2 regions of the Janibacter sp. YB324 genome follow, and region 1 is predicted to be linked to the other one. Evidence: predicted binding sites of a transcription regulator. Region 1 holds the regulator's gene; the other holds the start of a gene.
The links. The regulator HrcA, encoded in region 1, represses chaperone genes, less so after heat shock. The targets are predictions, from matches to a motif close to TTNGCACTCGNNNNNNNCGAGTGCNAA.
Positions count from the first base shown of each region.

Region 2: groES (co-chaperone GroES) is a predicted target of HrcA. The motif match lies at 2,400-2,426, and genes of this name have one in related genera.

Region 1 covers NZ_CP060120.1:2,015,153-2,019,567, forward strand. The annotation lists partial or broken gene dnaJ (molecular chaperone DnaJ) at 42-1,162, opposite strand; gene hrcA (heat-inducible transcriptional repressor HrcA) at 1,219-2,253, opposite strand; gene H7A72_RS09775 (DUF3097 domain-containing protein) at 2,395-3,276, shown strand; gene fabG (3-oxoacyl-ACP reductase FabG) at 3,541-4,296, opposite strand; gene H7A72_RS09785 (trimeric intracellular cation channel family protein) at 4,367-4,415, opposite strand, start outside.
Region 2 covers NZ_CP060120.1:2,531,602-2,536,016, forward strand. The annotation lists gene H7A72_RS12345 (PadR family transcriptional regulator) at 1-108, shown strand, start outside; gene groL (chaperonin GroEL) at 271-1,872, opposite strand; gene groES (co-chaperone GroES) at 1,971-2,267, opposite strand; gene H7A72_RS12360 (class I SAM-dependent methyltransferase) at 2,471-3,718, shown strand; gene H7A72_RS12365 (glycoside hydrolase family 3 N-terminal domain-containing protein) at 3,779-4,415, shown strand, end outside.

The DNA.
Region 1 (4,415 bases):
CGCAGCCGGGGTGACGACATGGGGAGGACTCCCCCCTCCGGTCAGCGCTTGAAGGCGTGCCGCAGCCGACCGACGAAGCCGGAGTCGACGTCGTCGAGCTCGCCATCGGGCTGCTCCTCGTCGCGCACGGCCGCGAGCTCCCGCAGCAGACGCTCCTGCTCCGCGTCGAGCTTGGTCGGGGTGCGCACGTCGACGTGGATGACGAGGTCACCGCGGCCCTCGCGCCGCAGGTGCGTGACGCCGAGGCCGGGCAGGACGATCGTGTCGCCGGGCTGGGTGCCCCGCTTGATGGTGATCTCCTGCTCGCCGTCGAGGGTGGCGAAGCTCATCGTCACCCCGAGCGCCGCCGCGGTCATCGGCACCGCGACGGACGCGTGCAGGTCGTCACCGCGCCGGGTGAAGGTCTCGTGGTCACGCACCCGCAGCTCGACGTAGAGGTCACCGGCCGGCCCGCCACCGGGACCGACCTCCCCTTCGCCCTCGAGGTGGATGCGGGTGCCGCTGTCGACGCCGGCGGGGATGCGCACGGTCATCGTGCGGCGGTTGCGCACCCGGCCCTGGCCGGAGCACTCGTGGCAGGGGTTGGGGATGACCTCGCCGAAGCCCTGGCAGGTCGGGCACGGGCGGCTGGTCATCACCTGACCCAGGAAGGAGCGCTGCACCTGCTGGACCTCGCCGCGGCCGGCGCAGGTCTCGCACGTGCGGCGGCCGGTGCCCGGCTGGGCGCCGTCGCCGGAGCAGGTGCCGCAGACGACGGCGGTGTCGATGGTCAGCTCCTCCTGACCGCCGAAGACCGCGGTCGCGAGGTCGAGCTCGAGCCCCACGAGACCGTCCTGCCCGCGCGCCGAGCGCGAGCGGGGGCCGCGGCCGGCGCCGCCGGCCGCCTGCCCGAAGAACTGCTCCATGATGTCGCTGAAGGTGAAGCCGGCGCCGAAGCCGTCGTGGGCACCGTAGGGGTCGCCGCCCATGTCGTACTGGCGGCGCTTCGTCTCGTCGGAGAGGACGTCGTAGGCCTGCGAGACCCGCTTGAACTGCTCCTCGGCCTCGGGGCCCCGGGGTTGACGTCGGGGTGCAGGGTGCGGGCGAGCTTGCGGTAGGCCCGCTTGATCTCCTCGGGCGTCGCCTCACGGCTGACGCCCAGGTCCTCGTAGTAGTCGTTCACGCGTGACGTCCTCGTGGGTCGTGGGTCGGTCTGGTCAGGTGCGGAGCGGACGCCGGTCAGGCATCCACGATCCGCGAGAGATAGGTGGCGACGGCACGCACCTGTGCCATCGTCGCCGGGTAGTCCATGCGGGTCGGGCCGAGCACGCCGACGGCACCGACCTGCTCGTCGCCCGCGCCGTAGCCGGAGGTGACGAGCGAGGTCCCCTGCAGCCCGGTCACGGGATTTTCGGAGCCGATGCGCACGGACACGCCGGGCGCCTCCTGATCGGCCTCGACGCTGAGCAGCTTGAGCAGCACGACGTGCTGCTCGAGGGCGTCGAGCACCGGCTCGAGGGTCATCGGGAAGTCGCTCGAGCTGCGCGCGAGGTTGGCCGTGCCGGCCAGGGTGACCTTGGTCGCCCGCTCCTCGGCCAGTGCCGCCTCGACGACACCGATGACCCCGGCGGTGAGGGCGTCCTCGGTCTCGACGTCCTCGTCGTGCAGGGTGCGCAGCGACTCCAGCGCCTCGGCGAGGCGGCGGTCGCGGGTGGCGGCGTTGACCCGGCCGCGTGCGCTGGCCAGGGCATCGGCGCCCTGGGGAGCCAGGTAGTCGACCCCCGTGGGCACCACGCGCTGCTCGACGCGGCCGGTGCCCATGATGACGACGACCATGAGCCGGGTCTCGCTCATCGGCACCAGCTCGATGTGCTTGACCGTGCTGCGGGTGAGCGAGGGGTACTGCACGACCGCGACCTGCCGGGTCAGCGTCGACAGCAGACGGACCGTGCGGTCGAGGACGACGTCGAGGTCGTCGGCACCCTCGAGGTAGTCGGTGATCGCCGCGCGCTCCCCCCGGGACATGGGGCGGATCGCCTGCAGCCGGTCGACGAAGAGCCGGTAGCCGGCATCGGTCGGGATGCGCCCCGCAGAGGTGTGTGGGGCGATGATGAGCCCCTCGTCCTCGAGCGCGGCCATGTCGTTGCGCACGGTCGCGGCCGAGACGTTGAGCTGGTGGCGGTCGAGCAGCGCCTTGGAGCCGACCGGCTCCGACGTCTGGACGTAGTCCTCGACGATGGCGCTGAGCACGGCCATGCGGCGCTCCTGGCTCATGCTGACCTCCTTCGACACCCACGAACGGGACCGCTGGCACTCGGTCCACCTGAGTGCCAAGTCTACGACCGGGGCGGCCATTCCCCGGAATCCGGCGTGCCGACGCCGCGAGTGACCTCCCTTCGGCCTACCGTCCGTGCCGTGAGCGATCGATACGGCATGGACGTCCTCTCCGGCGACTGGAAGTCGAAGGGCCGGCTGGCCCGACCGACCTCGCGGGCGATGGAGGCCGCGCCGGGCACCGTCGTCGAGGACGTCGAGACCGGCTGGGTCGGCGCCGTGGTCGCCGTGGAGAAGGCGGGCGGCGTCCACGTCGTCCACCTCGAGGACCGGCGGGGCAAGGTCAAGGCCTTCCCGCTCGGTCCGGGCTTCCTCGTCGACGGCGCCCCGGTCTCGCTCACCGCGCCGAAGGGGGCCCAGCGCGCGGCCCTCGCAGCCGCCGAGAAGCAGGCCTCCCGCACTACGAGCGGGTCCGTCGCCGTGCACGACGCCAAGGCCCGGGTCGCCATCGGGTCCCGGATCTTCGTCGAGGGCCGCCACGACGCCGAGCTCGTCGAAAAGGTCTGGGGCCACGACCTGCGGGTCGAGGGCGTCGTCGTCGAGATGCTCGACGGCGTCGACGACCTCGCGGCCGCGATCCGCGACTTCGCCCCCGGCCGCGGTCGGCGGATGGGGGTCCTCGTCGACCACCTCGTGCCGGGCAGCAAGGAGTCGCGCATCGTCGCCGAGGCCAACAAGGTCGCGCCCGAGCACGTGCTCGTCCTCGGGCACCCCTACGTCGACGTGTGGCAGTCGGTGCGCCCGCAGCGCCTCGGCATGGAGGTCTGGCCGACGATCCCCCGCTCGATGGAGTGGAAGCGCGGGATCTGCGCCCACCTCGGCTGGCCCCACGACTCCCAGGCCGACATCGCCCGCGCCTGGAAGCAGATCCTGGGCACCGTCCGCAGCTATGCCGACCTCGAGCCCGCCCTCCTCGGGCGCGTCGAGGAGCTCATCGACTTCGTCACGGCGCCCGAGGGCTGATCCTCCCCGCTCCCTGAGGAGGTCGCCCGCGGCCGTCTCGAAGGGTTGCCCCGACGCCCGTCCGGCCGGACCGATTGACCGGGAAGATCGGATCCGGCCGGGAAAGCTGCTGGTGACCGCGAAATTGCGCGGTCACCTGCAGCTTTCCCGGCCACGAGCGGATTTCCCGGCCACGGGCTGAGCGCGTCGGCACCGGACCGCAGGCGAAGGGGGATGCCGGCGCAGATCCAGCCGACGTCACGCACGACGACGGCCGCCGAGGGGTCAGTCCTTCGGGCCGCCTGCGACGTAGATGACCTGGCCGGACACGAAGCCGGCCTCCTCGGACAGGAGGAAGGACGCGGTGGCGGCGATGTCCTCGGGCTGGCCGACGCGGCCGACCGGGGTCTCCTTGGCCGCGTGGGCGAGGAAGTCCTCGAAGGGCACACCGATGCGCTCTGCGGTCGCGGCCGTCATGTCGGTCTGGATGAAGCCGGGGGCGATCGCATTGGCCGTCACGCCGAACTTGCCGAGCTCGATCGCCAGGGTCTTGGTGAAGCCCTGCATGCCGGCCTTGGCGGCCGAGTAGTTGGTCTGGCCGCGGTTGCCCAGGGCAGAGGTCGAGCTGAGGTTGACGATGCGGCCGTACTTTTCCGCGGTCATGTGCGCCTGGGCGGCCTTGGTCATGAGGAAGGCGCCCCGCAGGTGGACCGCCATGACCGAGTCCCAGTCGTCGACGCTCATCTTGAAGAGCATGTTGTCGCGGATGATGCCGGCGTTGTTGACGAGCAGCGTCGGGGCACCGAGCTCCTCGGCCACGCGAGCGACGCCCGCCTCGACCTGCTCGGCGTCGGAGACGTCGACGCCCACGGCCAGGGCGGTCCCGCCCCCTTCGGTGATCTCGTCGACGACCGCCTGGCAAGCGGACTCGTCGAGGTCGAGCACGGCGACGTGGTGGCCGTCGGTGGCGAGGCGAAGGGCGATGGCCCGGCCGATCCCGCGGGCGGCTCCGGTGACGATGGCGGTGCGAGTCGTGGTCATGCGGCCCATCGTGCGCCATCGGGTAAGCGCTCGCACACCTGAGTCCGCGGAGCGGTCATCGAGGCCCGGGTCAGCGGCGGTGCACCCGGCTCGGGCGCCACGTCGCCTCGGTCGGCAGC
Region 2 (4,415 bases), 520 kb from region 1:
GCCGATGTGGCCTCGCGGATGATCCCGCTCGAGCTGGGAATCGCGATGACCGAGGCAGCGCTGGCCTTCTGGGTGGACTTGGCCGAGCGGCTCGATCCCGAGGACTGACCCTCAGCGCCACCGGCTGCGGCCCGCGGCAGCCTCGCTGGGGCGGTCTTTCACAGCGATCAGGGTCGGTCGGTGGCTCCTGGGTCGCATCTACACCACGGAGCATGACGAATGGGGTGGCGCACCAACCGGTGCGCCACCCCATTCGATCAGGTCGGGACGTCAGTGCGAGTGGCCGTGACCCTCGTCCTCGTCCTCCTTCTTGTCCACGACGAGCGTGTCGGTGGTGAGGACCATCGACGCGATCGAGGCGGCGTTGACGAGCGCGGAGCGGGTGACCTTGACCGGGTCGATGACGCCCTGGCCGATGAGGTCGCCGTACTCGCCGGTCGCGGCGTTGAGGCCCTGACCCGGGGTCAGCTCCTGCACCTTGGCGACGGCGACGTAACCCTCGAGGCCCGCGTTCTCGGCGATCCAGCGCAGCGGCTCGACACCGGCGGTGCGCACGATGTTGGCACCGACCTGCTCGTCACCCTCGAGCTGCACGGAGTCGAGCGCGGCGACCGCGTGCGCCAGGGCGGAGCCACCGCCGGCGACGATGCCCTCCTCGATGGCCGCGCGGGTCGCGGAGATCGCGTCCTCGATGCGGTGCTTCTTCTCCTTGAGCTCGACCTCGGTGTGGGCACCCACCTGGATGACGCACACGCCACCGGCAAGCTTGGCGAGGCGCTCCTGAAGCTTCTCGCGGTCCCAGTCGGAGTCGGTGCGCTCGATCTCGGACTTGATCTGGTTGACCCGACCAGTCACGTCGTCGGCAGCACCCTGGCCGTCGATGATCGTCGTGGTGTCCTTGGTGACGACGATGCGACGGGCCTGCCCAAGGTCCTCGAGGGTGACCTGGTCGAGCTTGAGGCCGACCTCCTCGGCGATGACCTGACCGCCGGTGAGGATCGCCATGTCCTGGAGCATCGCCTTGCGGCGGTCGCCGAAGCCGGGAGCCTTGACGGCCGCGACGTTGAAGACGCCCTTGAGCTTGTTGACGACGAGCGTCGAGAGGGCCTCGCCGTCGATGTCCTCGGCGATGACGAGCAGCGGCTTGCCGGACTGCACGACCTTCTCCAGCACCGGGAGGATCTCCTGGATGTTGGAGATCTTGCCCTGGTTGATCAGGACGTAGGCGTCCTCGAGGACACCCTCCATACGCTCCGGGTCGGTGACGAAGTAGGGGCTGATGTAGCCCTTGTCGAACTGCATGCCCTCGGTGAAGTCGAGCGCGGTCTCGGCGGTCGAGGACTCCTCGACGGTGATGACGCCGTCCTTGCCGACCTTGTCGAAGGCGTCGGCGATGATCCCGCCGATGCCCTGGTCCTGGGCGGACAGCGACGCGACCTGGGCGATCTCGTCCTTGCCCTCGACCTCACGGGCGGTCTCGAGCAGGCGGGCCGAGACGGCCTCGACGGCCTTGTCGATGCCGCGCTTGAGGCCGGACGGGGCGGCTCCCGCGGCGACATTGCGCAGGCCCTCCTTGACCATGGCCTGGGCGAGGACGGTCGCGGTCGTCGTGCCGTCACCGGCGACGTCGTTGGTCTTGGTGGCGACCTCCTTGGCGAGCTGGGCGCCGAGGTTCTCGTAGGGGTCCTCGAGCTCGATCTCGCGGGCGATCGTCACGCCGTCGTTGGTGATCGTGGGGGCGCCCCACTGCTTGTCGATGACGACATTGCGGCCCTTGGGGCCGAGGGTCACCTTGACGGCGTTGGCGAGCTGGTCGACGCCGCGCTGGAGGGCGTCACGGGCGGAGTCGTTGAACTCCAGTTCCTTGGCCATGTCTGTCCTTTGGTTCTAACGAAGGGGGAAGAGGTGACGCCCCGGAGGGCCCGGGAGGGGCCGCACCCGGGGCGTCAGCTCAGTACTGGGAAGGATCGTCAGCCGACGATCGCGAGCACGTCGCGCGCGGAGAGGATGAGGTACTCCTGGCCGCCGTGCTTGACCTCGGTGCCGCCGTACTTGGAGTAGATGACGCGGTCGCCGACGGAGATGTCCATCGGGATGCGCTCGTCACCGTCCTCGTTGAACCGGCCGGGGCCGACGGCGACGACCTCGCCCTCCTGGGGCTTCTCCTTGGCGGTGTCCGGGATGACGAGGCCGGAGGCGGTGGTCTGCTCCGCCTCGATGCCCTGGACGACGATCCGGTCCTCGAGCGGCTTGATGGAAACCGACACGGTGACTCCTTCTGTGGGGACGTGTGTGTGAACGTGGGGCGAAGCCTGGCCGGGCGCCGTCGCGGGGGTCGTCCAACCGTGGCATCTGGCACTCGCCGGAGGTGAGTGCCAAGAGCAAATCTAGGCACCCGATTGGCACTCGGTCAACCCGAGTGCCAATCCCCGTCGCGACCGGGCCGCTGGGCGGCCCGGGATGCGTGACAATGGCGCACGTGGATCCGACGACCGTGCGCTGGCTGGCCTCCCCCGAGGGGCACGAGTCCCTGCACGGCCTGCCCGAGTACCGCGAGGCGGACGCGGTCGGTCTGGCCTCTCGGCTGCGGGCGGGGGGTCACTCCGCCGAGCGCGTCGCCGCCCTCCTGACGCAGAAGCGCCTGCAGGCGCGCGCGCAGGAGAAGTTCGGCGAGTTCGCCGACGGCATGCTCTTCACCCCCGATGGTCTCGAGCAGGCCAGCCGGCTCGAGGTGGCGGCGACGCACGCCGGCCGCTACGCGACGGCCAGCCTGGCGACCGTCCACGACCTCGGCTGCGGCATCGGCTCGGACGCGATGGCGATGAGCGCCCTCGGTGTCACCGTCCACGGCGTCGATGCCGACCCGCTCACGGCGGCCATCGCCGACGTCAACCTGCGGCCGTGGCCCGACAGCCGGGCCCGCACCGGTGTGGCCGAGGACTTCGAGGCACCGCTCGACCCGCTGCACTCGCGCACCGGAGTCTGGCTCGACCCCGCCCGCCGCACCCCCGGAGTCACCGACCGCTCCGGCCGCACCCGGCGCGTCTTCCGGCTCGACGAGATCTCCCCGTCGTGGGACTTCGTGCTCTCCGTCGCCCGTGACGTCCCCGCGACCGGGGCCAAGCTCTCCCCTTCGCTCCCCCACGACATCCCGCCGCTCGGCACCGAGGCCCAGTGGACCTCGTGGCAGGGCACCGTCCTCGAGTGCACGGTCTGGTGGGGCCCGCTCGTCAAGGAGGCCGGCCGCAGCGCCCGGGTCCTGCGCAAGGGCGCGCCGCCGGTCGAGGTCGACCAGCGCAGCTGCGAGGACGACCCGGCCGCCGCCCTCTCGCTCGCCGACACCGGCCGCTGGCTCTACGAGGCCGACCGCGCGGTCACCCGGGCAGGCCTCATCGGCACCGTCACCGGCGCCGTCTCCGGCATGGAGCTCGAGGCCGGGCTCGGCTACGTCACCAGCGACGACGCGGTCGACCTCGGCCACGCCCGACGCTACGAGGTGCTCGAGGCGATGCCCTTCTCCGTCAAGGGTCTGCGCGGGTGGCTCCGCGAGCGCGGGGTCACCGGCCTCACGGTCAAGAAGCGCGGGATCCGGCTCGACGAGGACCAGCTGCGCAAGCAGCTGAAGATCGGCCGCGGGGCCGGCGACGGCGACAGTGCCACCGTCGTGCTCACCCGCGTCGGCGGCGAGCATGCCGTGCTCGTCGTCGAGGCCTCCTGAGCGCGGCATCACCGGCGCGAGCGCCGTCGACGCCCATGCGGCGCAGGTAGCCTGCCCCCCATGCCGACCCGAGCCAGTCACCTGACCCGCGCCGCTGCAGGCCTCGCCGTCCTCGCCCTCGTCGGGTGCGCCTCCGACGACCCGGGAGCGGGCAGCACGAGCTCCTCCTCGACGTCGTCCTCGACTCCGTCCTCGACCTCGGCCGAGGACACGACCTCCGCGACGTCCTCCTCGGCGGCGACGTCCTCCCCTTCGTCCTCGTCGCGGTCCACCACGACGACCGCCTCCGGCCCCGAGGCCAGCGCCTGCGTCGAGCAGGTGCGTGACGCCATGACGCCGACCCAGCAGGCCGGACAGCTGCTCATGGCGGCCATGCAGCCGGGGCCGGCCACCACGCTCGACGGGCCGATCGGGGCGCAGGGCCTGGGCTCGATGCTCTACCTCGGTGGCTGGCAGGAGAGCGCGACCGTCGCGGCCGCCAGCAAGCACCTGCAGGAGGTCTCCCCCACCGTCGACGGGACCAAGGTGGGCATGCTCGTCGCCGCCGACCAGGAGGGCGGCGAGGTCCAGCAGCTCACCGGGTCCGGCTTCACCTCGATGCCCTCCGGCCTCGAGCAGGCGCAGGACCCCGACCTGCGGGCCTCGGCCAAGGGCTGGGGCGCCGAGCTCAAGCAGGCGGGGGTCAACGTCAACCTCG